DNA from 3 places in the Thalassotalea sediminis genome. Region 3 is predicted to be linked to each of the others. Evidence: predicted binding sites of a transcription regulator. Region 3 holds the regulator's gene; each other region holds the start of a gene.
The links. The regulator FliA, encoded in region 3, starts transcription of late flagellar genes. The targets are predictions, from matches to a motif close to CTAAAGNTNNNNNNNNNNNNGCCGATA.
Positions count from the first base shown of each region.

Region 1: the regulator FliA is predicted to act here: its motif matches at 4,553-4,579, upstream of QUE09_RS07025 (flagellar protein MotY).
Region 2: the regulator FliA is predicted to act here: its motif matches at 9,755-9,781, upstream of QUE09_RS07315 (VC2046/SO_2500 family protein).

Region 1 covers NZ_AP027361.1:1,551,030-1,561,835, reverse strand. Annotated here, with positions in the region: gene QUE09_RS07045 (outer membrane protein assembly factor BamD) at 24-458, shown strand; gene ggt (gamma-glutamyltransferase) at 507-2,273, opposite strand; gene QUE09_RS07035 (tRNA-uridine aminocarboxypropyltransferase) at 2,285-2,893, opposite strand; gene rrtA (rhombosortase) at 3,025-3,621, shown strand; gene QUE09_RS07025 (flagellar protein MotY) at 3,653-4,519, opposite strand; gene rnt (ribonuclease T) at 4,768-5,460, shown strand; gene QUE09_RS07015 (hypothetical protein) at 5,479-5,856, opposite strand; gene QUE09_RS07010 (peroxiredoxin) at 6,066-6,671, opposite strand; gene QUE09_RS07005 (Grx4 family monothiol glutaredoxin) at 6,757-7,104, opposite strand; gene QUE09_RS07000 (Fe-Mn family superoxide dismutase) at 7,366-7,947, shown strand; gene QUE09_RS06995 (PrkA family serine protein kinase) at 8,222-10,156, shown strand; gene QUE09_RS06990 (YeaH/YhbH family protein) at 10,183-10,806, shown strand, end outside.
Region 2 covers NZ_AP027361.1:1,620,356-1,631,161, reverse strand. Annotated here, with positions in the region: gene QUE09_RS07360 (hypothetical protein) at 1-61, shown strand, start outside; gene uvrB (excinuclease ABC subunit UvrB) at 98-2,104, opposite strand; gene QUE09_RS07350 (MATE family efflux transporter) at 2,101-3,477, opposite strand; tRNA gene QUE09_RS07345 (tRNA-Asn) at 4,059-4,135, shown strand; tRNA gene QUE09_RS07340 (tRNA-Asn) at 4,206-4,282, shown strand; gene QUE09_RS07335 (YfiM family lipoprotein) at 5,019-6,284, opposite strand; gene QUE09_RS07330 (hypothetical protein) at 6,401-6,991, opposite strand; gene QUE09_RS07325 (pyridoxal phosphate-dependent aminotransferase) at 7,142-8,359, shown strand; gene yfbR (5'-deoxynucleotidase) at 8,372-8,989, shown strand; gene QUE09_RS07315 (VC2046/SO_2500 family protein) at 9,191-9,721, opposite strand; gene QUE09_RS07310 (hypothetical protein) at 9,836-10,105, shown strand; gene deoA (thymidine phosphorylase) at 10,155-10,806, opposite strand, start outside.
Region 3 covers NZ_AP027361.1:2,890,023-2,900,828, reverse strand. Annotated here, with positions in the region: gene flhF (flagellar biosynthesis GTPase FlhF) at 1-473, shown strand, start outside; gene QUE09_RS13325 (MinD/ParA family protein) at 506-1,348, shown strand; gene QUE09_RS13320 (RNA polymerase sigma factor FliA) at 1,364-2,086, shown strand; gene cheY (chemotaxis response regulator CheY) at 2,134-2,517, shown strand; gene QUE09_RS13310 (protein phosphatase CheZ) at 2,545-3,288, shown strand; gene QUE09_RS13305 (chemotaxis protein CheA) at 3,302-5,404, shown strand; gene QUE09_RS13300 (protein-glutamate methylesterase/protein-glutamine glutaminase) at 5,437-6,540, shown strand; gene QUE09_RS13295 (ParA family protein) at 6,568-7,350, shown strand; gene QUE09_RS13290 (chemotaxis protein CheW) at 7,351-8,148, shown strand; gene QUE09_RS13285 (chemotaxis protein CheW) at 8,237-8,731, shown strand; gene QUE09_RS13280 (DUF2802 domain-containing protein) at 8,882-9,244, shown strand; gene QUE09_RS13275 (MlaA family lipoprotein) at 9,377-10,150, shown strand; gene QUE09_RS13270 (SLBB domain-containing protein) at 10,187-10,806, shown strand, end outside.

The DNA.
Region 1 (10,806 bases), 1.3 Mb from region 3:
TATTATTTTATGTTCCTATTGTTATGAAAAAATATTTAGTCGCTATCATTCTGCCTTGTCTTATGTTACTGACAGCTTGCGGTGGTAACAAAGATGAAATAAAAGAGTTAGACAACCCTGAAAAAATTGCAATTGCTTTTTTTCATGCCCTTTATAATGAAAAAGATGTTAAAAAGGCTGCTTCTGTATGTTCACCTAAGTTAGCGAGAATCATCTTACATTATAAATCGCCAAGTGCCGTTGCTCGTCACTTGTTTAATATGTCTTACGATAAAGTAGAGATAAAGCCTGACGATACAGGTGTAAAAGTGCGAGAACAATTTAAAGATGCCGCCGTTATAACGGTATATTTCAATGGAACGTACCATGATGAAATACTTAAAGATGTTAAGCGTATTTCACTTATACAAAAAGACGATACTTGGGTTATTGATAAAATTTTAAAAGATCCATTTTAACGTTTGACCTCATCACATGTAAAAAGGCCTGCTGAACAGGCCTTTTTATTATTCTCCTTTGACAGTCCCCTCTCTCCTAGGGTCTGCGCCACCAATAAGGCTACCATCATCAACCACAATCGCTTGAACACCACTATTTAAATCACGTATAGATACCTTGTGGCCTTTATTTCTTAACGCACTAGCTAGTTGTGTAATTGACGTTCCTTTTTCTAATGCCGTGATTCGGTTTCTATTGGTTATTTTTGGCAGATTAATCGCTTGTTGTGGATCAAGCTTCCAATCTAATACGCCCATAATAGTCTGCGCTACATAATTGATAATACGGCTTCCACCTGGGGAGCCTACAACAAGCCTTAATTTATCCTTTTCAAAAACCATGGTTGGTGCCATAGAGCTTCTCGGGCGTTTATTTGCTTCTAAGCGATTAGCAACAGGTTTACCATTCATTATCGGCGCTAATGAAAAGTCCGTTAACTGGTTGTTCAAAATAAACCCTTCAGTCATTACTGCTGAACCAAAAGCCATTTCAATACTTGTCGTCATCGATACCGCATTGCCTTTTGCATCAACAATTGAGATATGGCTAGTTGAAGGTAATTCCATAGAGAGGTTATCACCACGTTGAGCAACATTAGGTAACTCTCCAGCGGTAGCTTTTCCCATATCTTTTTTAACATCGATAAGTTTGCTACGCCTTGCTAAATAATCGTCACTAACCAGTGTTTTTATTGGCACATCAACAAAAGTGTCATCTGCTACATATTTTGCACGATCAGCAAATGCGAGCCTTGAGCTTTGCGTAAATAAATGTACCGTTCTGGCATCAGAAAATGGTAGCTCACCTAATTTATAGGGTTCAAGTTGCTTTAATATTTGGATAACCGCAATTCCACCAGAGCTTGGTGGTGCCATGCCGCAAACTTGATACTGGCGATAATTACCGCAAACAGGTGAAATTTCCCTCGGTTGGTAGTTTGCTAAATCATCGATTGAAAGTTTACCTGGTGCTATCGATGAATTTTGTACGGCATTAACAATGCTTTTAGCAATCCAACCTTGGTAAAATGGCGTTATACCTTTTTCTGCGAGGCTTCTATATACCTTAGCAAGCTTTTTATTGACCAGTAAATCTCCAGCCTGAATCGCCTTACCATTAGGAAAAAAATACTGATGAATGCTTTCGAGTTTAGTAATGCCAGGGTTATATTGCATTTCTACAAGCTTTTGTAAACGAGGAGTAACACGAAAGCCATTTTCAGCCAATGCAATTGCGTCAGTAAATAGTGCTTTCCAAGGTAGTACTCCATGCTTTTCATGAGCCAGCTTTAAAGCAGCAAGAACTCCAGGGACGCCAACAGAGCGACCGCCTACCACAGCTTGAATCCATGGGATCGCTTGACCATTTTTATCTAAAAATATATCTGATGTAGCATGCTTTGGTGCCACTTCCCTGCCGTCAAACGTTGTAAGGTTTTGCTTTTCTTTGTCCCAATGCAACATAAACGCGCCACCACCAATGCCTGAAGACTGAGGTTCCACTAATGTTAAGACTAATTGCACTGCAATCGCGGCATCTACCGCACTACCACCTTGCTTTAAAATATTGTATCCACTTTGTGTTGCATAAGGGTTTGCCGTTGCAACCATAAATTTGTCAGCTATCACGGCTTCTTTAGCAATAATACCAGTTGCAGCTTCCGGCTCTCGGTCTTCTTGTACCTGAACTTTACTTGACCCAGCCCAACTTTGGTAGGTACTACACAGCAAAAAGGTGCTAAAAGCGAAGGATTTAAAATGATACAACTTAAACAAAAGCGATGTCCTCATGAAAGTGGTGGTCGATTAGCTAAAAGCTGTTGATTAAAGCGCTTAAAACTATGTAATAAGGGTTGGTATTTTATAGCATTGTATTCGAGCTGTGACAACGCGTGACAGGCTGCTTCTAACGTAGATAAAGCACCTTTTTTCTTTGTACTTCTCGCTTCATACATACATTCGATGTCATCAGGCAGTGTTAAATGGTTCAGGTCATGTAATGCTGGATTTGACATATACATACGATAAGCTTTTTTCCAGGTACCATCGAGTAAAATCAACCGTTTAATCTGCACTTTTGTTGTCGCCTCCTGAGCACTTATCATTGTCAATTCATTCGCAAGTACAGCTTTGTCACTCGGATACAATAATGCTGTCTCCGCGCTTAAATCTGTAACTAATGCTTGGTACATTGCATTATCTGAAAATACTTCCCCTTGAATAACAGTACAGTGGCTTAACGACTCTTTTAAAAGCGTAACACTCCCTTTATTCTGCTTTACTTCACTTGGATGCTGTAACACGATCACGTCAATATCATTATCAACTGCAACGAAAAGCTGACAAATACAGCTTACTTGTGGCTTTTGACAACGCTGACAGATAACTCTAGACATAAATAAGTGCTTGTATTTTATTCATGATAATCAGAAACTAACGAACTAGGTAAAAACAACGACACATTATCACGCACCTTAGTTACACTCAATGTATGATAATTGCTAAATAACTATATGCTATCTAACTTATGCAATCACTCATAACGCTGCGCAAAACAGATCTTTACCCTATTTTACTTTTTATTGTCTGCATCGTCGCGTATACATTTAATGAATATTTTTATCAACTCTTTGAATTTAAACGTTCTTCTCTTGAAAATGGTCAATTATGGCGTTTATTAACCTGTCACTTATTACACACAAATTTTAATCACTTGTTACTAAATATGGCAGCATTAGCATTACTTTTTTTATTGCACCGTCGTTTTCATCATGGCGTAATGTTTCCAGTATTACTCTTCTTCTCTGCAATTGTCGTAAGTACTGGTGTTTATATAAGTTCACCGGAGTTAGTGCGATATGTTGGCTTATCTGGTGTATTGCATGCCGTATTTTTATGGGGCACATTACATGACATTAAAAATAAAGATAAAACAGGTTACCTTTTACTTATTGGCTTAATTGTAAAAGTGACCCATGAACAACTCTTTGGCGCCAGTAAACAAGTAGCAAGTATGATAAATGCTGATGTTGCAATTGATGCACATTTATGGGGCGTAGTAGCGGGTTTCTGTTTCTTCATATTTTATGAAAATATACAGCGGACCAAAAAAAAGGCCTCTTAACATAGAGGCCTTCAATACTAAACCTTGTCTATTATGGCTTATCCATCCTGATCACTACTCTACGGTTTTTCGCACGACCTAACACGGTTTGGTTCGATGCAATATGCCGTTTTTCTCCGTAACCTGTTGCTTCTATTCGACTCGGGTCAATACCATTGTCAACAAAGTACTGACGAATTTTATTGGCACGTTTTTCTGAGGTTTTTTGGTTTGTATTTCTGCCACCATAACTATCAGTAAAGCCATCTATCAAAACAATCTCGAGTTCTTGATCTAATGATAGATATTCACGGATCATGTTTATTTTACGTTTAGAAGACTTGGTAAATTTATCGCTACCAAATTCAAAATTTAACACGGTGTATGAAATATCATCGAAGCTGTAATTCAATAAGTTACCCACACATGAAACAAATTCTTGATATGCTTTATGAAACCGTGACGTTGACAGCCCTACTGATACCTTATCGTGATCATTATACCAATCATTGTAATAAAACGTTGGCGACATACCTTTTTCAAGTTCGGTTAATAAGGTCCACGCTACTTTCTTGGGTAAATCGGGCGAAAATTGCTTATGTAGTTTCATGTTAGCGAGTGTTCTACCTGCTCTACCAGGACGCCACTTAGGGGCAACCGTACGCACTTCCGCTAATGAATAATTATCAGGTAGCCCAAGCATATCTAACTCAAACATCATATTAGAATTTCTATTGGCTTTTGCATAAAACTTAGCTTCACCATAATTTGGAATTTGATGAGCCAACGTACACTGAAGTCTAGATTCATCAACAAGTTGCCATTTTGAACTTGCAATATCTGCTTGATATTGGCGAATACTAGCATTTGCTTGGCTTACAAATAAGGCGATTGATGCAGCAATAAGTATTTTTTTCATAATCACTATTCAATTTTCTTGGCTTAAAACCTTTATCGGCAGACAATAAAATTTCTTTACAAACTATTTACTCATATTAGCGTTTGTTTGTCTGAATGTATAATTTTCATCCAGCATTCATATAATTTAGTGACTTAAGTAAACATCATTACTACATAGATTGGATATTGAATTAAAAGTGCGTTAGTTTTCAGTAAAATTATCTGCGATAATATCGGCAAATATTAACATAAAGAAACCAGTAATTAATGACCATCAAGAGTAATAGTGAACATCAGAGCGTAGCCCCTTTAACATCTTTTAAGTTTGCCGATCGCTTCAGAGGTTACTTTCCTGTTGTCGTAGATGTTGAAACCGCAGGATTTAACGCACAGACAGACGCGCTCTTAGAAATAGCTGCAACAACCCTCACTTTTGATGAAAGCACTGGTTTATTGTCTTTAGACGAAACCATTCATTTCAATATTGAACCTTTTGAAGGTGCTAATTTGGAGCCCGCCGCATTAGAGTTCACCGGTATCGACCCAACAAACCCTTTGAGGGGTGCGGTTGAAGAAAGTGAAGCATTAAAAGCTATCTTTAAATTAATTCGAAAAAAGATGAAAGCTGCAGGCTGTAAACGCGCAATTATGGTCGCTCACAACGCCGCTTTTGATTTAGGATTTGTTAATGCTGCCACTGAACGGTGCTCAATTAAACGCACACCTTTTCATCCCTTTGTTAGCTTCGATACCACCACTCTTGCAGGCTTAGCGCTCGGACAAACTGTATTGGCAAAAGCCTGTCAGGCTGCAGGCCTTGATTTTGATAATAAAGAAGCACATTCGGCTTTATACGATACAGAAAAAACAGCACAATTATACTGTCATATCGTTAACAAATGGCAAACATTAGGTGGCTGGCCTTTACCAGTGGACGAGAAAGAACTAGCAGAAAACTAAGGTTATTCCTGGCAATTATTAAAATAATGATTGCCTTCTATTACGATTTTGCCTACGGCAAATTAAGTTCCTCACTGCCCAAACGATAAGTGTAAAAGCAACAAACTGTAATATTCCTTGAATGCCTATAAGCAAGATGAAGATGCCAATAGCAACATACACAAAAGGCAAGTACTCATATATGAGTTCAGGTAACCAATGTTTGTTACTTTTACGATATTGTTTATCCAGTCTACGAAATGCAGATCTTTTCACCAATACGATACAAGCGGCGGCATAGAAAATAACAGCAGAAAAAATAAAGACCTGACTCTTATCTCCCATCGACACAAGTGCGCCACTGATAATAAAGTAAAAATAAGGTAAGTTTTCATAAATAGGCTGCGGTAACTGCATGTTGCTCCTTAACTTTTACTACTACCAGTTAATAATAGAAGGGTTTTTAACTTTTTGCTTATTAAGACAAAAATTAACCACATTTCTAACTTCTCATAAAAGAGAGTGTGAACGCAAGCCGTGTTTTCTTATTCAGTAATTGTTTATGCTGCTTTTTATTAAAGACAAAAAAACCGGCATAAATGCCGGTTTTTCATAACAATGATAACTTATAAAGTATCAGCGTTATCTGTTAAGTATGAAGCTACGCCGTCTGGAGATGCAGTCATACCTTTATCACCTTTATTCCAACCTGCTGGACATACTTCGCCGTGCTCTTGGTGGAATTGTAATGCGTCGATCATACGTAACATCTCGTCTACGTTACGACCTAATGGTAAATCATTAACTACTTGGTGACGTACGTTACCTTCCTCATCAATTAAGAATGAACCACGGAATGCAACGCCTGCTTCAGGATGCTCTACATCATACGCTTGACAAATTTCATGTTTAACATCAGCAACTAATGTGTATTGAACTGGACCAATACCACCTTCGTTTACTGGAGTGTTACGCCATGCATTGTGTGAAAATTGTGAATCAATTGAAACACCAATCACTTCAACACCACGGCTTTTAAATTCTTCAATACGGTGATCAAATGCGATCAGCTCTGATGGACAAACAAATGTAAAGTCTAAAGGATAGAAAAATACAACAGCTTTTTTCCCTTTAATTGCTTCTGACAACGTGTAGTTATCTACAATTTCACCACTACCTAATACCGCTGCTGCCGTAAAGTCCGGAGCTGGACGACCCACTAATACACTCATTTTATTCTCCAATGTTATTTATGTATGTTTACTAACACCTCATTAGTATTGAGGCATCAGATATAAATTCAACCGAATTTAAAAATTATTTTTCTTCTGTTTGTTCATTCGCTGCTGCACGTTCAGCGGCTTCTTTTACAAGTGGTGCCAATTCACCTTGCTGAAACATTTCAATAATAATATCACAGCCACCAATTAACTCGCCTTCAACCCATAGTTGCGGGAATGTTGGCCAATCAGCATATACAGGTAATTCAGCACGAATATCTGGGTTTTGTAAAATATCAACATACGCAAATTTTTCTCCGCACGACATTAAGGCTTGTGATGCTTGTGCCGAAAAGCCACAGTTCGGTAACTTAGGAGAGCCTTTCATGTATAACAAAATACTATTTTCTGCGATTTGCTGTTTAATACGTTCTACTGTATCCATTCTATACCTCTATATTTTTACGCTAACACAACACATAGTGGAGATTACCTTGTCATTATTCAATGATGTAACAACTAATAATAAAAAATATTTAAATAAAAGGGGTTAGCCTTGAATATTGGGCTAGCAATACCTATAAATTTGAGTACACTATGCATAATTAAGAATACCCGAGTATTTTACTCGGATTATTTTAAATTCAAACTACTAATTTATTTTAGGGCAAAATAAATCTTTCTAATCAATTCCTGGAGAATATAAATGGCTATTGAATTACCAGCATTACCTTACGCGATGGACGCTCTTGCTCCACATATTTCACAAGAAACTTTAGAGTATCACTATGGTAAGCACCACAATACTTACGTAGTAAAATTAAACGGCTTAATTGAAGGTACTGATTTTGAAGGTAAATCTTTAGAAGACATCGTAAAATCTTCAGAAGGTGGTGTGTTTAATAATGCAGCGCAAATTTGGAATCACACCTTTTATTGGAATAGCTTAAGTCCTAACGGTGGTGGTGAGCCTACTGGCGCTCTTGCAGACGCGATAAACGCAAAATTTGGTTCATTTGAAGCATTCAAAACAGCTTTCAATGACAAAGCCGTTAACAACTTTGGCTCTAGCTGGACATGGTTAGTGAAAACAGCTGACGGTGGTGTAGATATTGTTAACACCTCTAATGCTGCAACACCGTTAACAGATAGTGGTTTAACACCATTAATGACAGTAGATCTATGGGAACATGCATACTACATTGATTACCGTAATCTTCGTCCAAGCTATTTGGAAGCATTCTGGGCACTTATTAACTGGGATTTTGCTTCAGCTAACTTTGCATAATCAATCCTAATCATTTTAAAAGCCAGTGTTTTTTGACACTGGCTTTTTTGTGTCTAGCATTCGCCAAACAAGGAGGAAATATTACAGTTACATTTTTCCAACGATAAAATCTATCATCTTGAAAAATCCGTACTAAGCTTAAAGTAGGACTTTAAAAACCCAGACTTTTAAATGCCTTGGCAAGCATTGGTAAATTTAGTTAACGTGGTAACGAAGCCCGTTTCCTGACTGCAATCTCGTCAATGCAATTAAGTACTTTTTCGAGGAGACGGTTATGAGTATCTTTAAACACTATCAATCTCGATATGACGAGCTTCAAGAGGAAAGTTGTACCGTACAAGAATTTCTCTCAATGTGTAGAGAAAATAAAATGGCTTACGCCAGTGCATCTGAGCGCTTACTGTCAGCAATTGGTGAGCCTGAAATGATAGACACAGCAACTGACCCTAGGTTGTCTCGTATATTTTCAAACCGCGTTATTGCTCGTTACCCTGCATTTAAAGAATTTTATGGCATGGAAGAAGCAATCGAACAAATCGTGTCCTATTTAAAGCATGCATCTCAAGGACTAGAAGAAAAGAAACAAATTTTATACCTACTGGGTCCCGTCGGAGGGGGTAAATCTTCGCTCGCAGAAAAACTAAAAGCATTGATGCAACTGGAACCTATTTATGTGCTCAGTGCGAATGGCCAAAGAAGCCCAGTAAATGATCACCCGTTCTGTCTTTTTGATAAAAATAGCGACGGTAAAATCCTGTTAGAAGAATACAACATTCCAGAGCGTTACCTAAATACAATTATGTCGCCTTGGGTTGCAAAACGCTTACACGAATTCAAAGGAGATATTACTAAATTTGACGTCATCAAAGTGTACCCTTCAATTCTGGATCAAGTTGCTATTGCTAAAACTGAGCCTGGCGACGATAACAACCAAGATATTTCAGCACTCGTAGGTAAAGTTGATATTAGACAGCTTGAACACTTCGCGCAAAATGATCCTGACGCCTATAGCTACTCTGGTGCCCTATGTCGTGCTAATCAGGGCGTAATGGAATTTGTCGAGATGTTTAAAGCTCCCATAAAGGTTTTACATCCACTACTAACCGCTACACAAGAAGGCAATTATAATCCAACAGAAGGGTTATCTGCGCTGCCCTTTGACGGTATTTTACTAGCGCATTCTAACGAGTCCGAATGGCAAACATTTAGAAATAACAAAAACAACGAAGCATTTTTAGATCGAGTTTATATCGTCAAAGTGCCCTACTGTATGCGCGTGTCTGAAGAAGTAAAAATTTACAAAAAACTACTAAAAAATAGTGAGTTGTGTAATGCGCAATGTGCGCCTGACACACTGGAAACACTAGCACAATTTAGCGTACTTTCTCGCTTAAAAGAGCCAGAGAATTCAAGTATCTTTTCTAAAATGCGCGTCTATGATGGCGAAAGCCTTAAGGACACTGACCCGAAAGCTAAATCGTTTCAAGAATATCGAGATTATGCAGGCGTAGAAGAAGGAATGTCAGGATTATCTACACGTTTTGCGTTCAAAATACTGTCTCGTGTTTTTAACTTTGACCATGCTGAAGTTGCCGCCAACCCAGTGCATCTCTTTTATGTGCTCGAGCAACAAATTGAACGAGAACAGTTACCAGCTGAGACCTCAGAGCGTTACTTAAACTTCTTGAAAGAGTATCTCACGCCACAATACATCGAATTCATCGGTAAAGAGATTCAAACCGCTTATTTAGAATCTTATTCAGAGTATGGGCAAAATATTTTTGATCGTTATGTCACATATGCTGACTTTTGGATCCAAGATCAAGAATACCGAGACACTGAAACTGGCCAACTTTTTGATAGAGAAGCGCTAAATAATGAGCTCGAAAAAATTGAAAAACCAGCAGGTATCAGCAATCCAAAAGATTTTCGTAATGAAATCGTAAATTTTGTTTTACGAGCACGAGCAAATAATAAAGGTAAAAACCCTAACTGGACGAGTTATGAGAAACTACGTACGGTCATCGAAAAGAAAATGTTTTCTAATACTGAAGATTTATTGCCAGTGATATCTTTCAATGCAAAAACATCAACAGATGATCAACAAAAACATGACGACTTTGTGAAACGTATGATGACCAAAGGTTATACCAAAAAACAGGTACGATTGTTATCTGAGTGGTATTTACGTGTAAGAAAAGCGTCGTAAATGTTTGTTTGGCAGGAGTTGTAACCATGGCAAACTTTATTGATCGTCGGTTAAATGGAAAAAACAAAAGTTCTGTTAACCGTCAGCGATTTATACGTCGATATAAATCGCAAATTAAAAAATCAGTTGAACAGGCAATCAACAAACGCGGCGTCACCGATACTGACAGTGGCGAGAGTATTATTATTCCCAAAAAAGATTTATCGGAACCAATATTTCATCAAGGAAAAGGTGGCGTAAAAGATCGTGTTCACCCGGGTAATGATCAATATTCGACAGGTGATCGTATTAAACGTCCACCACAACAAAGCGGTCAAGGCACAGGACAGGGTGAAGCAAGCAATAGTGGCGAAGGTGAAGATGACTTTGTGTTTTCAATTTCTAAAGACGAGTATTTGAACTTACTCTTTGAAGATCTCGAGCTGCCAAACTTAGAAAAAAATCAACTGGATAAATTGATCGACTATAAAACGGTGCGTTCTGGATATTGTGCAGAAGGTGTTCCCGCAAATATTGATATCGTCAAATCATTACAAGGCTCAGTTGCACGACGCATTGCCATGACCTCTTCAAAGCGCAAACAATTAAAGGCACTTAAACAGCAGCTTGAGGAACTTCTTGCTGATAAGCTAGACCATGTTACTAAAGTA
Region 2 (10,806 bases), 1.3 Mb from region 3:
TTGCAACAGTGAAGCAATTTCCAATGTCATTTCAAATTACACCATGTTTGAGCTAAGGTAAATTACCACGCCAACAATCAATAAAGCAGCTTACTTCTTACACTGTTAGTTGTTGTTGGCGCAGTTTAGCAATCTCATCTCTTAGGCTTGCTGCTTGTTCAAATTCTAAATTTTGAGCATGATCAATCATTTGCTTTTCAAGCTGTTTGACTTGCTCATCAATTTCGCTAACTGATAATACTTTATAATCAGCGTCAGGCTCTGCCGCTTTATTTTTCATTTTGATCAACGCTGCTTCTGGCGTATCACCAACGTCCATCACGTCTGTAATGCGTCGAATAACACCTTTTGGCGTAATATTATTTAGCTTGTTGTACTGTTCCTGCTTCTCTCTTCTTCTATTTGTTTCATCAATTGCACGTCTCATAGATCCGGTAATACGATCAGCATATAAAATGGCTCTACCATTTATATTCCGCGCTGCACGCCCTATAGTTTGAATAAGTGAACGCTCAGAACGTAAAAAACCTTCTTTATCTGCATCTAATATGGCAACAAGGGAAACTTCAGGCATATCTAAGCCTTCTCTTAACAAGTTTATCCCAACCAAAACATCAAAATGTCCAAGACGAAAATCGCGAATAATTTCCACACGTTCAACGGTATCAATGTCTGAATGCAAATAGCGCGTTTTTACGTTATGTTCGTCTAAATACTCTGTTAAATCTTCGGCCATTCTTTTTGTTAATGTCGTAGCTAACACTCGCTCACCAATAGCAACACGAATACGTATTTCTGACAACAAATCATCAACTTGTGTATCTACAGGCCTCACTTCAATTTCAGGATCCAACAAACCTGTAGGCCTGACCACCTGTTCTGCAACCTCGCCACTCGACTTCTCTAATTCATAATCACTCGGCGTTGCAGATACGTAAATTGTTTGTGGTGCTAACGCTTCAAATTCATCAAACTTCATTGGCCTATTATCAAGTGCAGAAGGCAGTCGAAATCCATATTCAACCAGGTTTTCCTTTCTAGAGCGATCGCCTTTATACATTGCGCCAATTTGCGGTACGGTGACGTGTGACTCGTCAATGATAAGTAGGCCATCATCAGGTAGATAATCAAAGAGTGTCGGAGGCGCTTCCCCTGGTGCCCTGCCAGAAAGATAACGAGAGTAATTTTCAATCCCAGAGCAATAACCAAGCTCTGTCATCATTTCAATATCAAACTGTGTACGTTGTACGATGCGCTGCTCTTCAATTAATTTATTGTTATCTTTTAATTGGGTTGCCCGTTCTTTCAGCTCAACTTTTATGTTTTCTACTGCCGCTAAAATCTTTTCACGAGGCGTTGCATAGTGTGTTTTTGGATAAACGGTTACGCGTGCTAGCGTGCGTTCAACTTGTCCTGTTAAAGGATCAAACTCGCTAATACGTTCAATTTCTTCATCAAATAATTCAACACGTAAAGCTAACCGATCAGATTCAGCAGGAAAAATATCAATTACATCACCGCGCACGCGGTAGGTTGCTCGCTGAAAAGCAACATCGTTGCGTGTATATTGAAGCTCTGCTAAGCGACGCAATATATCACGTTGGTTAATAATGTCGCCCTGACGTAAATGCAACATCATCGTTAGGTATGAATCGGGATCCCCCAAACCATAGATAGCCGACACTGATGCTACGATAATAACATCTCTTCTTTCTAACAGAGCTTTAGTCGCAGATAATCGCATTTGTTCAATATGATCATTGATAGAAGCATCTTTTTCTATAAAAGTATCTGTTGTAGGTACATAGGCTTCGGGCTGATAATAATCATAATATGAAACAAAATACTCAACCGCATTATTAGGAAAAAACTCTTTCATTTCACCATATAGCTGCGCAGCTAAGGTTTTATTAGGCGCCAACATCATTGTTGGGCGATTGAGTGTCTGGATAACATTAGCAACCGTAAAGGTTTTACCTGATCCCGTTACGCCTAATAACGTTTGATGCGCTAAGCCATCTTCTATACCTTCAACTAACTTTGAAATCGCCGTTGGTTGATCACCACTGGGCGTATAATCGGAAACGATTTTTAAAGATTTCATTCAGAAACAACCTTTGGAGCGAAAGAAATGTCATTAAATTGCTTTGCAAATGCCTTATAAGAAATTGCTGCCATTAACACATTACCAATTAAACCGCCAATAAAAAAGCCTTCAACGCCATACCATAAACTGCCTAGGTAGGACAAAGGTACATAACAAACAAATAATCGCAATATGCTAAGCATTAGCGCAACCATTGGTTTATGAAGGGCATTAAAAGACGAATTGGTAAGAATAATAATGCCTTGAAAACCATAGCCTAACGGCAATATCCAAATAAAAAGTTTAATAATGTCTGCAACATGTTGTTCATCAGTAAAGGTGTTGGCAATCAGTGGCGCTGACAACACTAATATTAAATAAATCGCAATTTGCCAAATCATGACAAATTTAATCGACGTTTGATAACCTTGCTGAACACGATGCATATGACCTGCTCCAAAGTTTTGACTGATAAACGGCGGTAAGGTCATTGAAAGCGCTAAAACCACTAAACAAGCAATTGACTCTATTCTTGTACCCACGCCAAATGCGGCAACAACAGGTTCTCCATATGTCGCAGCTATTGCGGTTAAAATAGCCGCTGCAATAGGTGTTAACATGTTGGCGCCAGCCGCAGGTAAGCCAATGTGTAAAATAGTTTTAGACGCTTTAAAAAAAGTACTAAATAAATCAAGAGTAGTATGTATAAGCTTTCGTTGATAACCAACTATGTACAACACATATGCCAAGCCAAAAATCCACGAAACTAACGTTGCTAAAGCGGCACCTTTAATCCCCATAGCTTCAATTGGACCAAAACCAAAAATAAAGATTGGATCTAAAATAGCATTTATTATCCCGCCTACGCCCATAATAATACTTGGCGTTTTAGTATCACCGCTTGCGCGTAAAATTGCGTTACCTATCATCGGACCAATTAAAAATACACTACCGAGAAACCATAGATCCATATAATTACGAATTTCGGGTAATAAGTCTTCACTTGCTCCAAGCAAAGTAAAAATTTCATCTGTCAGTAAGTATCCAGTAAAAGACAAAATACCAACCACAACCGCGGCGAGTATTAATGCAGAAGTAGCAGAGCATTTGGCAAAGCTGTCATCTCCTTTACCTAACGATTTTGCAATGACCGCAGAGGTGCCAATACCTAAACCAATGGTCAAACTGATTACGGTAAACGTAATAGGAAAAGTAAAGCTAATTGCAGCCAAAGGCTGCGTTCCTAATAAACTAACAAAAAAAGTGTCAACGAGGTTAAATGTCATTAACAAAATCATGCCGTAAATCATCGGGATGGTCATTTGTTTTAACGTTTGACCGACAGGATCTTTAAGAAGGTTTATTTGTCTGTTGTTTTTTTCCGCTGCCATTACTTATGTTACTTTAGGTTACCACCATGAAAAGTGAGTGGTGTATTGTAAAAGATACTTAGAAGACTCGCTATGTAAAAATTAACTTTCACATCAATCTTAAAAACTTCTTAAACACAATAATGGTTTTTCATGTTTATGAAATAACAAAAATGAAAATGTTTGTGTATTTCATCGCAGTAATGCACAAAATATTATAAAAATGCGATGTTGCGTAAAAATAACACAACACCATCACAAAACAACAAGAATACACTTTAAGCCATTGTTTAATATAGTTTTAACAAAAATTCTTGTGCAGTTTAACTAAACATAAAAATAAAGATACAAGCCAGTAAAAACGTTTTATTACACTTTAGTCCACGTAGTTATCCACAGATTTCGTGGATAACTTGGATAAACAGAGAGGTAAAATTACACTGTTGAAAGCATCAGCAATCTTTGATGGCAAATCCGCCAGACTGAACGTAAAACGAGCAAACAATCGTATAAATGATTTTTTTCTTAATTTAGTGTTGACACACCGACTAGCTGCCATTAATATTCCGCCCCGTTGACGAGATACAATCTCTAAACATGATTCCCCTGTAGCTCAGTTGGTTAGAGCGGTGGACTGTTAATCCATGTGTCGTCTGTTCAAATCAGACCAGGGGAGCCACTATTTAAATATAATGGCATCTAATATTCATAGTTAGTGCGGTTATAAGGCGAAAGCCAAAACAAATTATTCCCCTGTAGCTCAGTTGGTTAGAGCGGTGGACTGTTAATCCATGTGTCGTCTGTTCAAATCAGACCAGGGGAGCCACATTAAGAAAAGCTGCAATTTATTGCGGCTTTTTTTATATCTACGGTACTATCCCTTTTAATTAAACACTACCGCTAATGCGGTGGACTGTACTGTTTTAAACTTGCATGTGTCGCCTGTTCAAATCAGACCAGGGGAGCCACTTTAAGAAAAGCTGCAATTTATTGCGGCTTTTTTTATATCTAAGGTACTATCCCTTTTAATTAAACACTACCGCTAATGCGGTGGACTGTATTGTTTTAAACTTGCATGTGTCGCCTGTTCAAATCAGACCAGGGGAGCCACATTAAGAAAAGCTGCAATTTATTGCGGCTTTTTTTATGTCTACGGTACTATCCCTTTTAATTAAACACTATCGCTAATGCGGTGGACTGTACTGTTTTAAACTTGCATGTGTCGCCTGTTCAAATCAGATCAGGGGAGCCACATTAAGAAAAGCTGCAATTTATTGCGGCTTTTTTTTATATCTAAGGTACTATCCCTTTTAATTAAACACTACCGCTAATGCGGTGGACTGTACTGTTTTAAACTTGCATGTGTCGCCTGTTCAAATCAGATCAGGGGAGCTACTTTAAGAAAAGCTGCAATTTATTGCGGCTTTTTTTTATATCTAAGGTACTATCCCTTTTAATTAAACACTACCGCTAATGCGGTGGACTGTACTGTTTTAAACTTGCATGTGTCGCCTGTTCAAATCAGATCAGGGGAGCCACGTTAAATAAAGCTGCAATTTCTTTTACCAGCCTAGCTGGTACAAGGGTAATGATTCAATACGAGCGTCTATGTCACGTAATGTTTGTTGGTAGCCTTTATGATTAATTCCTTGATAAACTTTGACAAACTCTTGTTGCGATATTCCTTCATCTAGCCCCTCTATGCTGGGCAATAGAGATTCGTCGGTTATGTTGGTTAAAATTGTTTGTGCTTGTAACGCTTTACCTTCATTCGCAACAACGATTTTAGCTAAACGCGTACCTGCCCTATCAGCCATTAAATCAGCAAAACTAAAGCCTGAACCTCCGCCATTACTGTCCAGAAACTCTTTGTACTCACCAATAGCATCGCTAGCACCTAAACTACTAAACATTTGTAGTGCCATTGAGTAAATAAAGTGTTTTTGTAAATCCTTACGTCCTTGTAGACGCGTGTTGTAGCGTATGCGATTACGACGGGTAATTTGCGCAACATTATCACCTATAATGTCACCCACCAGCATTTCAAATCTATCTGTACCAAAATAAATCACAAGCGCCATAATCGCCGATTGATTCTGTAATAGTGCATTGGTATCAATTTCTGAGTGAGTCCTTTGTTGAGCAAATAAAAACACTTCACGAATATACCCTGCGATTGAACTTTTCATTTTTTGCGTTTCTGCAAAGTTTGCCAAAACTTGATAGTAAAGTTTAATCTCCTTAGCGTCACCAAACAGTGCAAGATCGTCTCTAAGTTTTATTAATACCGAGTTATCATTATTTCGATCTATTAGACGGTTATCCATGTATAAGTCAGCTTCTACATAAGACGCATTTACACCTACTTTTTTAATCATTGCCAACATATCACTAAGCAGGTTGGGTTTAATAAAAACATCAACGAAATAACTTAGTGTTGAAATAAAATAACGACCATTTATCGTTAAGTGGCCGGCAGAAAACTCCTTAACTTTTAGTCCTTCTTTTGAAGGTAATATAACAATTGATACATTAAGGTGTTTAATAATGTCTGGTAATGGCAAGGTAATTGTAGAGAACAATGTCAGGTGCTGCTTGTTTAGTACGGCATTAGCGGCGACATGTGGCAAAGCACGATGCAGTAGTGCAGCTAGACCATCTAACTCATCTTTTGTTATACGTATTTGTTGATGCCCTTGCGTTTTACCGCTAGCCACTAATTTTTTAAGTAACTGTTGGCTTTGTTTAGCACCCTCTGGAGATATTTGATGTAATTGCACATTTTTGGGTTGAGACTGTAAAGCAGAAAATATCAGTGTAACAAGCACCAATATACCCAGAAATGCTATCGCTATAAAAGATCGAAGCAGTATTTTCAAAAGTCTATGTAATGGTTTATTAACAATGGAAGATAGTGTACTGCATTCAGTAAAACATGAAAGACTTATGCATCAAGTAAATCCCAATAAATTGTTTTATCAAATTTTTGCGCTAATTTAAGATTTAATGATTTAAACGTTGTGATCTTTTCACCATTCGGTGAAAAGCATTGCCAGATAAATTGATGACAATTATTTTCAATTAAATGGTAGTCGCGATATTGGTAAATTTGTGAAATAGCTCGCTCCGCTGCGTATTCGCACGCAATAGGTTTAGCACTTGAATCACATGCAATAAAAACTTGATTACCTGAACGTTCTTTCGTGAAGCGCGCTAATGATATAGGCTTAATAAGTCCCTCACCATCAAGCTCAATAATGGTGTCATCATCAACCCATATGCCAGTATGATCGAGTAACCCTCCGATGCCACAACAGACTAAAGATCCTATTTCAGGTTTTACGGCTTGTTCGGTAGACATTAAGTCAGAAGGATAAATAGCCACAGGAAATTCATGCCTAGCTAAATCTTTCAAACGCTGTGGTTTTGCGTACCTAATACGGCGCTGTTGTTGTTTTTTCCGGTCATCAGACAATTCTTTAATGGCTAATGCAGATACCGCCGCAGCACCCAACCAAAGTAGAGGTAATGGCATAACACCCTCCAAAAAGCTATGTTAATAACAAGATTATAGACTTTCGGATAAAAGGCTATAAAAAAAATGCAAGTAACTGTTTCAATACTGTAAATAATTGGCAACAATAGGAAGTAATTAAAATCCACAATTTAGGTAAAGTAGTCAATAATGCAAAATGTCAAAAAATCTTCCAAACTCAATAATGTCTGTTACGAAATTAGAGGACAGATTGCGGCGGAAGCCCGACGTTTAGAAGACGAAGGACATAAGATTTTAAAATTAAATATCGGTAATCCCGCACCGTTTGGTTTTGAAGCACCTGATGATATTTTAAAAGACGTTATTCACAACTTACCTACAGCACAAGGATATTGTGACTCTAAAGGTATATATTCTGCTCGTGTCGCAGTAATGCAATATTTTCAGCAAAATGGAATTCTTGGCTTAAATGTTGATGATATTTTCATTGGCAATGGTGTTAGCGAGTTAATCGTTATGGCCATGCAAGGCTTATTAAATGATGGTGATGAAGTGTTAATACCAGCACCTGATTATCCACTTTGGACGGCAGCAGTGTCGTTATCTGGTGGCTCACCTGTGCATTACCAATGTGATGAAGACAATCACTGGTATCCAAACTTAGCTGATATTGAAAGCAAAATTAATAAAAATACAAAAGCGCTTGTATTAATTAACCCAAATAACCCAACAGGTTCAGTCTATTCAGAAGAAGTGTTACAAGGCTTACTAGCGTTAGCACGAAAACATCAACTCATTGTTTTTAGTGACGAAATCTACGACAAAATTTTATACGATGACGCAAAGCATATTCCTACAGCAAGCTTAGCCAGTGATGTACTTATCATTACAATGGGAGGGCTTTCAAAAAATTATCGTATCGCAGGTTTTAGAGCCGGTTGGATGGTCATTACAGGACCAAAGCTGCACGCAGAAGACTTTTTAGAAGGCTTAAATATACTGGCTTCAATGCGACTTTGCGCCAACGTCCCTTGCCAACATGCTATACAAACCGCACTAGGTGGTTACCAAAGTATCAATGAATTAATTACTGGGAATGGCCGACTCATTAAACAGCGTAATATTGCCCATAAGATGATAAATGAAATTGACGGTTTATCTTGTAATGCAGCAATGGGTGCTTTGTATCTATTTGTCAAAGTAGATGCTGATAAATTTAACATTACCAACGACGAAAAAATGGTACTTGATTTACTAAAACAAGAAAAGATACTTGTCGTGCACGGCAGTGGCTTTAATATTTCACAAAAAAATTATTTCCGTTTGGTTTTCTTACCGCATGAAGATGAACTGATACCAGCATTAGAACGGATCAAACATTTTTTTAGTACCTATAAACAAGCATAAAAAGGGGCTCTAATGGCAAAGCTAAAATCGAAGAAACAAAGTACGTTTTTAGCATGGATGTTCCGCATGCCTTTAATAAAACGTTGGGCGTTAATGTTTTGTGTTAAGCCCGAAAATGTCGCTGAACATTCACACCAAGTAGCCATAGTCGCGCATTTGCTAGCGGTGATAAAAAACCAAAAATTTGGTGGTACTATCAATCCAGATAGAGCCGCTACGATAGCGCTTTATCATGAAGCAAGCGAAACCCGTTATGGCGATATTGTTTCGCCAACCAAATACGCTAATCCGGAAATTGCGAGAGAATTTAAAAAGATTGAATCGCACGCTGAACGCGAATGCTTGCAATCATTACCTGAAGAGTTTCAATCCATTTTTTACGATATTATTGTTCAAGATCATGTTGATCCAGCATATAAGGCACTCGTCAAGGCCGCTGACATTCTTGTAGCTTATATAAAAGCCGTTGATGAGCTTAATCATAATAACCATGAATTTGACCATGTAGAAGAGCGTTTAGGCCGAAAGCTTGATGAATTAAAACAAGACTTACCTGAGGTCAGTTATTTTTTAGAAACGTTTTTACCAGCCTGTTCAGCCACCGTAGATAAATTAGCGCTAGATTGTTAACGCCCTACTTTTGCCTCTCATCAAGAGAGGCTGAAAGTTATCATAACAGGTTAACTGCTAACCTAATGTAATTAGAGAACTTATTAGGTGTAAATATACCAAATTAATACCTTGAACCATTGAAGGTTAGCGATAAGTTGCATGATTGAATGAACTATAGAGGTGATAATTTAGCTCATTTTTAACCACCAATTTTAGCTATTAAATCATTTGTTCAACAATTGGCGCGTTGACAATAGTATTTTGCAATGATTGTATCCAAGACTTAGCATCGAATTCTTTACGTTTACTCGGCAATGCATCAGCATTTTTATGTTTGAGTTGGCAGTATAGATTTGTATTTTCGATAATATTGCTTGGAATATGTCGCTTGTCATTTCTAAAAGCAATGGCCTTTTCATTAAGTGCATTCGATAAATGCACACTCGACAGTAACCCTTGCTCAACCAAGTCAGCTTGACCATATTGAGAAATTTGCGTGAGGTCTGTTAATGCCATAGGTGCTTTGGGAGGCAGTGAAAAATGATTTCTGAGCTTGTCATCATTTATTTCGGGTTCATTGATATCATCATGAGGTAGTTGAAACTGACTATGCATGCGCACATCTTCAACTAACATCGCTAGCATTAACGAAAAATCGCTATGACCAGGCGTACGCACCGATTCATTCAGGCGTTGACCTAATTGTGCTTCCTCTATTAGCGGATTATGCGTTGTTACTATTTTAGTCAAAGTTATTTCACTACAATGCTGCTGACAACTTACTATCGGCTAAAGAACAAATAACTTTATAGAAAAGATGAAGTTTTTAGTAAATAATCCACCAGCATATCAGTTGGCTTTGACATGACTACCTGTAACGGCGCTTATGTCTTTCAGCGTTTACTGAGTTTCATCGTAAAATACTTTCAATTATTGTTTATCTCTTTATATTGTCGGTGTGCCGATAAGCATTACGGAGGAAAAATTGATTGTTTCCCGATGACCAATGCTCGTCACACCACTCGTATGTGTCGAGAAGCTCCATCACTGCAATTTAACATTAAAAAGATACTTGAACTTTTAAAAATAAGCTTTACAGGCGAAGCCCTGACAGCACGATCACCACCTCCATAGAGGTGGTTTTGAGTAGACAAAAAAAGTGCTTTTAATTTCAGAGGACGTTTTAAACAATATGTTGATAAATGAGTGTTTGCTCAGGAGCACTGTCAGCAAATGTTAAAGCATCGATATAGCCCTGACTTACTTGTTTAACCTCTTCTGCACTATTTGCATGACAGCGAGCGACTACATCACCTTCACTTACTTTCGTACCAATAGGTAAAATAGCATCAAACCCTACACTATGATCTATTTGTTGACCATTTGCTGTTCTACCGCCTTTCATCGCCACAACTAGCATACCTATTGCTCGTGTATCCATTTTACTGACGTAGCCACTTACCGGCGCTAGAATCTCGTGAACTACCTTAGCTTTTTTCATCATTTTCCAAGGATCGGCAATAAAATCAGCAGGCCCACCTAATTGTGCAATCATGCGGTTAAATCGCTCTGCAGCTTCTCCAGAAGAAAGTGCCTTTTCAACTAAAGCTTCAGCGCTGCCTTTGTCTTGAGTCACACCGGCACTTATTAACATCGCACACGCCAACTCTACTGTTACACCATGTAACCTTGGGCAACGATTAGCCCCAGTTAAATAATCTGCCGTTTCAACCATTTCTAGCGCATTGCCAGCAGTAAACCCTAGTACTTGATTCATGTCTGTAATTATAGCTTGTGTACTAACGCCGGCACCATTAGCGACACTCACAATTGAT
Region 3 (10,806 bases):
AAGTTAAACTTGCGAAAGAAGGTGCTGAACTAGATACATTATTGCAACAATTCTCAAACAAGAAGTTAGTCCTTATTGATACTGCGGGTATGGGCCAAAGAGACATGCGCTTAACTGAACATCTAACTAACTTACTCGCAAGCTCTCGTGTTAGAATTCGCAACTACTTGGTATTATCAGCAAATACACAACAACGTGTTATGCAAGAAAATGTAGACCGCTTTAAAAAAGTACCACTAGCGGGTTGTATTTATACAAAACTTGATGAAAGCTTGAGCGTTGGTGAAATAATTGCAACTTCTATACAAAATGGTCTCGCAATAGGTTATCTTACTGATGGACAAAGAGTTCCAGAAGATATTAAAGTTGCAAATGCTGAAAAGTTGGTTACGCTTGCAGATAGACTTGCAACGAAATTGAATGGCCACAATTCGTGGCGACCAATGCCAAACTCAATGGCAGTTGGCATGTAAAATATTTTTGATGTTTAATTAGAGTAATGTGAATGATAGATCAGGCAAGTGGCTTACGAAAAATGCAACAGCAAAACCAAATAAAAGTCATAGCAGTTTCTGGTGGTAAAGGTGGTGTTGGTAAAACAAATGTGTCACTTAATACGTCTATTGCCCTAGCACAACTTGGAAAAAGAGTTCTCGTATTAGATGCCGATTTAGGCTTGGCAAATGTTGATGTAATGTTGGGTTTACGTGTAAAACGCAACTTGTCACATGTCATGTCAGGCGAGTGTGAACTTGACGATATAATCATAGAAGGCCCCGCAGGGATAAAAATTATTCCGGCTACATCGGGTACGCAATCAATGGTTGATCTTACGCCATCAGAACATGCAGGTTTAATTCGCGCCTTTAGCGATATGCAAACGCAGTTTGACGTTTTAATCGTTGATACAGCAGCGGGCATATCAGATATGGTGTTGAGCTTTGCACGTGCAGCCCAAGATGTATTATTAGTTGTCTGTGATGAACCTACCTCTATTACTGACTGTTACGCACTCATGAAATTGCTTAGCAGAGATCACGAAGTATTTAAATTTAAAGTTGTTGCAAATATGGTACGCAGCCCAAAAGAAGGGCAACAACTCTTTGGTAAGTTATCAAAGGTCTCGGAGCGATTTTTAGATGTTGCGCTTGAGCTTGTAGGGGTTATTCCCTTTGATGAGAATATTCGTAAAGCAGTAAGAAAACAGCAAGCTATTGTTGAAGCTTTTCCGGATTCACCTGCATCAAGAGCATTTACAGCGCTAGCCAATAAAATTATTAAATGGCCAGTACCGAATCATGCTTCTGGTCATTTAGAGTTTTTTATAGAACAGCTAATTGAAAGCTAACACGAAAGGTAAGCAATTTTGGTTAAAGCCAGTGCATACGGTTCGCAAATAGATAAAACTGCGTTGCTTGAACAACATAGCAGTTTAGTAAAGCGTATTGCATATCATCTCCTTGCTCGACTTCCAGCCAGCGTTATCGTGGATGATCTGATTCAATCAGGCATGATTGGTTTGTTGGAAGCTGCAAATAACTTTGATAATACCAAAGGCGCAAGCTTTGAAACCTTTGCTGGTATTCGTATTCGTGGTGCAATGCTTGACGAAATACGTCGAGGTGATTGGACTCCAAGATCAGTACATAAAAACAGCAGAATGGTGAGTGATGCCATAAAAACACTCGAATCAGAACTAGGTAGAGATGTTTCTGATGTTGAAGTTGCTGAAAAACTTGATATTTCGCTGAATGAGTACCATCATATTCTTAACGAAGTAAATTGTGGCAAAATCATTGGCATCGATGATTTGGGCGTGAGTGAAGACGCGGTCTCAAGCTTTGAAGATAAAAACAATGCTGATCCATATCAAGATATAGAACATGTAGTGTTTAAAAAATCATTATCAGAGTGTATAACTACTTTACCAGAGCGAGAAGCTTTAGTACTGTCTCTGTATTATGATGAAGAATTGAATTTACGTGAAATTGGTCAAGTCCTTGATGTTAGCGAATCTCGAGTCAGCCAAATTCATAGTCAAGCATTACATCGGTTAAAAGCGCGTATGCAATCTTGGCAAAGTTAAGTACAATATATTTATAAGCATTTTGAAATAAGTCCCTGGAGGGTGCCTTGGATAAAAATATGAAAGTACTTGTTGTTGATGATTTTTCAACAATGAGACGTATCGTAAAAAACTTATTACGTGATTTAGGTTTCACTAATATTCAAGAAGCAGATGACGGCAGTACTGCATTACCGATGCTTAAAGAAGGTGATTTTGATTTTGTTGTGACAGATTGGAATATGCCAGGGATGCAAGGTATCGATTTACTCAAAGCAATACGAGCAGACGCTAGCTTATCGCATATACCGGTATTGATGGTTACAGCGGAAGCGAAAAAAGAACAAATCGTAATGGCTGCACAAGCAGGCGTTAATGGTTATATCGTCAAGCCTTTTACTGCGGCTACGTTAAAAACTAAACTTGATAAGATTTTCGAGCGTTTAGGTTAATAACGAATTGTTGCGTAAGGACGTTGCATGAGTATAAATAACAGTGTCCATGTTTCATTGGAACAGGCAAAGCTGTTGGTTGAGTATTTAGAAACTGATCAACAAGAAAAAGCAGATGAATTGATTGCAGAAATTCAAAATCCAATCAATTCTGAATTGTTCGCCGAAATTGGTAAGTTAACACGTCAACTTCATGATTCATTGATGAATTTTCAATTAGATTCACGATTGAATGATTTAGCTACCGCGGATATACCTGATGCCAAAGAGCGACTTAATTATGTTATCAGTCGAACGGAAGATGCCGCAAATAAAACCATGGACGCGGTTGAGTCAATTTTTCCGGTGGTCGACACAATTCAACATCAAATTAGCACAGTAAAACCGCTGTGGACCAAGCTTATGCACAACAATTTAGATGTGGGTGAGTTTAAATCGTTATGCCATGATATTGATGCACTGCTAAAAACAACGGATCGTGAAACAACACGAATGCATGGTCTTATGACAGACGTGTTAATGGCGCAAGATTTCCAAGATTTAACTGGGCAGGTGATACGTAAAGTTATTGATCTTGTTCGTGAAGTTGAAGATAGTTTAATTAATATGCTGACAGCCTTTGGTGTCACAAGTGAAGGCATGGAAAATACTAGTAAACCGTCTGTGGGTGAAAACCTAGTTGAAGGCCCAATCGTCAATAAAGATAAACGCGATGACGTAGTTGCCGATCAAGACGATGTTGATGATCTTTTATCGAGTTTAGGATTCTAATAGGAGTTGCTGGATGTCATACGAAGCAGATGAAGAAATTCTTCAAGACTTTCTGATCGAAGCTGGTGAAATACTTGAAAGCTTATCTGAGCAACTCGTAGAGTTAGAGAATGATCCAGATAATGCTGATTTATTGAATGCTATTTTCCGTGGATTTCATACGGTAAAAGGCGGCGCAGGTTTCTTAGCATTAACTGAACTCGTTGACGTTTGTCATGGTGCGGAAAATATTTTCGATATTCTGCGAAACGGCCAACGAAGCGTAACGCCTGAACTAATGGATGTTATTCTGCAAGGCTTAGACACGGTAAACGATATGTTTGCTTTAGTACAAGCGCGTGAACCATTAGTACCAGCAGACCCAGCGTTGTTAGCAGAATTGCACCGATTAAGTGTACCAGAAGGCGCTGAGGAAGCTGCGCCTGCAGTGGAAGAACCCGTAGCAGCAGCGCCGACTGAACCAGAGCCCTCAGATGCTGCATCGTCGTCAGACGAAATGACCGAAGACGAATTTGAGCGATTATTAGATGAGCTTCATGGTGGTGGTTCACCCACAGCAGCAACTGAACCTGAAGCGCCAAAATCAAGCGCGGCAGGTTCTGGTGATGATATAACAGATGATGAGTTTGAAAGCTTATTAGACGAATTACATGGTCAAGGTGCGTTTGCATCTAATGTAGGCGCGAGTAAAGCGTCTACGAATAGCGACGAAATAAATGATGACGAGTTTGAAAGCTTATTAGATGAAATTCATGGTAAGGGTAATGCGCCGCAAACGGGCAATCAAAAACCTGTTGAAGCCGCAAAAACAGCAGCACCGGCACCAACGCCTAAACCTGTAGAAAAACCTACCCCTGCTGCTGCGGCTAAACCTGCAGCAAATGCGCCAGCTAAAAAGCCAGCAGACAAGCAAAATGCGCCACAAGGTGAAACTACGGTGCGGGTTGATACGCAACGACTTGATCAAATTATGAATATGGTCGGTGAGTTGGTGTTAGTGCGTAATCGTTTGACGAGCCTAGGCATGACAAAAGAAGACGAAGAGCTGACCAAAGCTGTGTCTAATTTGGATGCCGTAACAACCGATTTGCAAGGTGCGGTGATGAAAACCCGCATGCAACCAATTAAAAAGGTTTTTGGCCGATTTCCGCGCGTTGTACGTGACCTTGCTCGTAGCTTGAATAAAGAGATTAAGTTAATTCTAGAGGGTGAAGAAACCGATTTAGATAAGAACTTAGTTGAAGCACTTGCCGATCCACTGGTGCATTTAGTACGAAACTCTGTTGATCACGGTATTGAAATACCAAGCGTGCGTGAAGAAAACGGTAAGCCGAGAGAAGGCACCGTTATTTTATCGGCTTCACAAGAAGGTGATCATATTCTGTTAACCATTAGAGATGATGGTGCAGGGATGAATGCCGAAAAATTAAAAGAAATTGCTATTGAACGTGGTGTGCTCGATGCAGATGCTGCGGCAAGAATGTCTGATCAAGATGCATTCAATCTAATATTTGCACCAGGTTTCTCAACAAAAACTGAAATTTCTGAGGTCTCAGGGCGAGGCGTAGGGATGGATGTTGTAAAAACAAAAATCACTCAGTTAAACGGCACGGTTAACATTGATTCTGAACTTGGTATTGGTACGGTACTTGAGATAAAAGTGCCACTAACGCTTGCGATATTACCTACTTTAATGGTTGTTGTTGGTGAACAAACGTTTGCTTTACCGCTTGCAGGGGTAAATGAAATTTTCCATCTTGACCTAACAAATACAAATGTTGTTGATGGTCAACTTACCATTATAGTAAGAGAGAAAGCGATACCATTATTCTATCTTGATCAGTGGTTAGTTAGAGATTTTCAGGAAAAACCACGCGATAAAGGTCATGTTGTTATTGTGCAAATTGGCGCACAGCAAGTGGGGTTTGTCGTAGATAGCTTAATTGGTCAAGAGGAAGTAGTTATTAAACCCCTTGACCGCTTATTACATGGTACGCCTGGTATGGCAGGTGCAACTATTACAAGTGATGGTGGCATTGCCTTGATAATTGATGTGCCTAGTATGCTTAAATATTATGCAAAAAAATCTGCCGTAAATAAGAAATTGCGTTCATAATTAACGATAACAACACGCAAAAGAGATATTAAATGACCTATAAAGTTCTGGTTGTTGATGATTCAAGTTTTTTTAGACGACGAGTCACTGACATAATTAATAACGATAAGAACTTAACGGTTATAGATGTTGCTGTTAATGGCATCGAAGCGGTAGAAAAAGCAAAGACTTTGAAGCCAGATGTTATTACGATGGACATCGAGATGCCGTTGCTAAACGGCATTGAAGCTGTTAAGCAAATAATGAAGCATTCTCCAATTCCTATTTTGATGTTTTCTTCATTAACGCATCAAGGCGCCAAGGCAACATTGGATGCACTCGATGCAGGTGCGCTTGACTTCCTTCCAAAGAAATTTAACGAAATTGCTAATACTAAAAGTGATGCTGGTAGCGTACTCAGAGAGCGCGTATTAGAAATTGCTCGTAAAAGAGGCGGAGCTCGTCGTATTGGAGCTAGACCAAGCGCTAGAACACCGCTAGTCACACCCAGTACGACAAGCATAAACGCCAGACCAACACAGCCAAAAGCTACTGCTAGTGTTAGAGCGTCAGGTAAAGCATATAAATTACTTGCGATTGGCACATCGACAGGTGGTCCGGTAGCATTACAAAAAATTCTCACGCAACTACCTGCGGATTTTCCATTACCGATAGTGATGGTTCAGCATATGCCAGGCGCATTTACCAAAGCTTTTGCTACGCGCTTAAATAGTTTATGTAAAATAGAAGTTCGTGAAGCTGAAAATGGTGATGTACTCAAGCCAGGTGTCGCCTATTTAGCGCCTGGTGGTACGCAAATGTTAATTGAAGGTAAAGACTCGTTTGCCAAATTAAAGGTTGTCGTTGATGAGACAGATAGAATTGCATTTAAACCTAGCGTAGATGTAAGTTTTGGTTCAGCAGCGAAAGTGTTTTCAGGTTCCGTACTCGGCATTATTTTGACAGGTATGGGGTCAGATGGTCGTGAAGGTTCAAGAATGCTGAAAGCTCAAGGAGCAACTATTTGGGCACAAGATGAAGAAACTTGTGTTGTATATGGTATGCCTCAGGCAGTGGCTTCAGCAGGCATATCTACGTTAGATTTACCGCTTCTTGAGTTTCCTAAAGCCATTTTAAAAGAGATTCAATACGGATAAGTACTCAGGTGCTAAGTAGGTGATAGCTTGTTAGTTTGGACAGTTGCAAATCAGAAAGGTGGTGTTGGCAAGACAACATCAACGATTGCGTTAGGCGGGCTGCTAGCAGAACGCGGCAAACGCGTATTGCTTGTTGATACAGATCCGCATGCCTCTTTAAGCTACTATTTTGGTATAGAGTCAGAAGAGCTCGAACTCAGTGTATATGACTTGTTTGTTCAAGTGTCAACGAAAGAACAAATTATGCAGAGCCTTTGCCCTACGAAATATAAAAATATTGATATTTTACCTGCCACAATGGGGCTTGCTACTTTAGACCGAGCATTAGGTGCTAAAGGCGGAATGGGGCTTGTACTGAAAAAAGCGATTACACAATTAGAAGGTGAATACGATATTGTTTTAATGGACTGTCCTCCTGTATTAGGTGTGCTTATGGTCAATGCGCTTGCGGCATCGGATCGCATTATTGTACCTGTTCAAACAGAGTTTCTAGCACTTAAAGGGCTAGATAGAATGATGAAAACGCTCGAAATTATGCAAGGTGAGCAACAACAACCATTTACCTACACGATAGTTCCTACAATGTTTGATAAACGCACAAAGGCATCGCTGTTAGCATATCGAAAACTGCAAGAAGTTTATGGTGACACGGTTTGGCATGGTGTCATTCCTATTGATACCAATTTTAGGAATGCGAGTGAGGCACAACAAGTACCCTCTGACTTTCAATCTTCTACAAGAGGCGTAGTTGCGTATAAAAGTTTGCTAGACTATTTACTATCACTGGAAAAAAATCGAGGTCACCATTAGATGGCTTCTAAAGATAAAGGCTCGTTGGCTGCTAGCAAAGGGTTAATGCAAAATTACCTTTCAGAACTGTTAACTGAAGAAGAAATTGAGCCGGTTGAAGAACAAAAGCAACAACTCGATAAATTACTTCAGCAAGCAAGTGTTACCCATAATGTTGATGAAAAGCAATTAGACGTTATTACGTCGGCAAAATCTCTGAATAAACAACCAACAATTGTCGCCAAAACACCTATTAAAGAAAAAATAGAGACTGACACTGTTAAACCAACAGTACAGCAAGAAGAAACCACCTTAAAAACGAAAAAAAGCCAAGCTGAATTCGTCATTAAGAAAGAGAAAGATTACCGTAAAGGGTCTTTTCAGGCGATGTTTTTTGATGTTGCGGGGTTAATTGTTGCTGTACCGTTAATTGAACTAGGTGGCATTCATAACGTAGATAAAACCAATAGCTTGATGGGAAAGCCGTCATGGTTTAAAGGCGTAATGTTACACAGAGAAGAAAAAATTAATGTTGTTGATACTGCTCAATGGATAATGCCAGAAAAATGTACTGATGCCTTAATTAATTCATTGAACTATCAGTATGTTATAATGTTAAATAACAGTGCATGGGGACTAATGGCCGAAAACTTAATTGACACGGTAACGTTAGAGCAAGATGATGTTAAATGGTTAAAAGATTCTACTAAACGCCCTTGGTTAGCGGGGCTAATAAAAGATCGTATGTGTGCACTTATTGATGTAGAGGCTTTAGTTTTAATGTTAGACGAAGGTGCTAATATTCATCAAAGTGCTTAATGATGTAATATTTAATTTGATGTATTAACAAGGTAAATCTATCTTTATAATAGATTTTTAGAGAATTAACGCGAAAGAGGCGAGCAGTATGTCTGATGAAAGACGCAGTGCAAACGAAAATGTAGATACTAATGACGAAGTACTACAGTGGGTAACTTTTAAGTTAGATTGCGAAACATACGGTATCAATGTGATGCAAGTACAAGAAGTACTGCGTTATAGCGAAATTGCTCCAGTACCAGGCGCACCTACTTATGTTTTAGGTATTATTAATCTTCGTGGCAATGTTGTAACCGTAATCGATACGCGGTCTCGATTTGGCTTAGAGTCATCAGAAGTCACAGATAATACGCGGATTGTTATTATTGAAGCTGAGAAGCAGGTCATTGGTATTTTAGTGGACAGCGTAGCTGAAGTTGTTTATTTAAAAGCCTCAGAAATTGATGTAGCACCGAATGTTGGTAATGAAGAAAGTGCTAAGTTTATTCAAGGTGTATCTAATCGCGATGGCGAACTACTTATTTTAGTTGATTTAAATAAGTTATTAACAGATGATGAGTGGGATGAACTGAAACAATTCTAAGAGCTTGCCACTGCTTTTTAAGTGGCAACTCCCACAAACACTATGAATGAATTAAATAGCTACATTGAATACGCAGTCATTGCACTTTTGCTGTTACTCGTTCTCGTCTGTTTTATTAAGATTTCCAGGCAAGCAAAAAAGCTAAACTACATGACAACTCAGTTATCTGGCTTAGAAGTGTTAATCAATGACCTACAACAAGAAATTTTTAAAACGACTGACAGTGTAGACAAGTATCAGCAGCAAACTAAAGATTGGCAAGTTGAACAAGAGCAGGTGAGTGGCCAACTTACACATCGCACTAATACGCTAAAAGAATCTATTAAGTCGCTCCAAGATGAATTCTCCAATTTTCAACATCAACAGCCAGAAGATAAGTTATATTCTCGGGCTCAAAAAATGGTGCAGCTTGGCGCAGATGTTGATGAATTGATGACTGAATGTCAGCTACCTAAAATTGAAGCTGAAATGCTTATTGCTATGCATAAGCGCAATAGTAAATCGTCGAACTAATAGCTTCTTTCTTACAATTTTTATAAACTTTTCTACTACATTTCATACGTTAAGAGCTATATCGCTTGCATTTCACGTGGTAAACTTTGCTCGGAATTTTTTTAGCTTAGATTTTCTTAAGGAAAGAGTACCTTGTCACGAACGCTAATTCATCTAAAAAGTTTATGTATCGCGCTAACCACTATTTGGTTGGTAGGTTGTTCTTCCACACCTTCACAAGAAGGGGCATCGGGTGATCCTAAAGATCCACTTGAAACGATAAACCGCCCAATTTGGACGTTTAACTGGGAGTACGCAGATAAGTATGTTTTAAAGCCTGCATCAGAAGCATATGTTACCAATGTGAATGAAGATTTTCGTGCTGGTGTATATAATATGGCGTTAAATCTTAATGAGCCGTCAGCGGTTATTAACAATTTATTACAAGGTAAATTTAGTGACGCAGCTAAAAGTACTGGTCGCTTTTTACTCAACTCTACGATTGGTTTATTAGGTTTTTTTGACCCCGCTAGTGATTTTGGTTGGGGAAGGAAACATGAAGAATTTGGTGAAGTGCTTGGTAGCTATGGTGTTGGCGATGGTCCATATTTAATGTTACCTGGTATGGGGCCGTCTTCAGTTAGAGATGAAGTAGGTGATTTTGTGGACCGTTATTATTGGCCGATGGCGGTAATAGATTTTTGGCCAAATCTCGTCAGAATTGGTATCATCGCGCTTGAGCAACGTTCTCAATTAAAAGATCAAGAACAAATGCTTGAAAACTCTGCAGATACATACGAGTTTGTAAAAAATGCATATTTTCAAAATATGAAATTTAAGGTTTATGATGGTAATCCTCCCATTGAAGAAAGTGAGGACGATGAAGACTTTGAAGCCTTCATGGACGAGCTCGATACAATCGAGTAAACAACTGGTTTATATAATTAAAAAGTTAATTTCACAATGATCAAAAACATTAAGTTCACGCTATTACTCTTTATTGGTGTAATTCATTTAGCTGTTAATGCGGCTCAAATCCCTTCAAGTATCGATCCGATGATGCTTGAGCAATTTAGACAACTTTCACCAGCGCAACAAAGATCTCTAGCGCAAAGTATGGGGATTGACTTTACTGATCTACAAAAAATGTTGAATTCGACCGGTAAAGATAAAAAGTCGGCAAAAGAAAAAGTATTACCCCAGTATTTCCCTCGAGGAACTGAATTTAATGAATCAGGTTTGCCACTGCCATCTGAATATTCATTTTCTATGATTGAAGAGGAAGAAGAAGATACTGGTGAACCTAAACCTTTTGGTTATGATGTATTTGCCGTAGCGCCTAATACCTTTGCACCATCGATGGATATTGCTATTCCAGATGATTATATTGTTGGCGTAGGCGATACAATTTTTATACAAGTTTTTGGTAAAGAAAATTATTCCTATGAGTCGCCAGTTTCTAGAGAAGGCAAGATAGTTATACCTGAGTTAGGGGCTTATGTTGTCTCAGGCTTGTCATTTGCAGAATTGAAGAAGTATTTAAGCAACGTTATTAACGAGCAGCTTGTTGGAGCTGAGGTAAT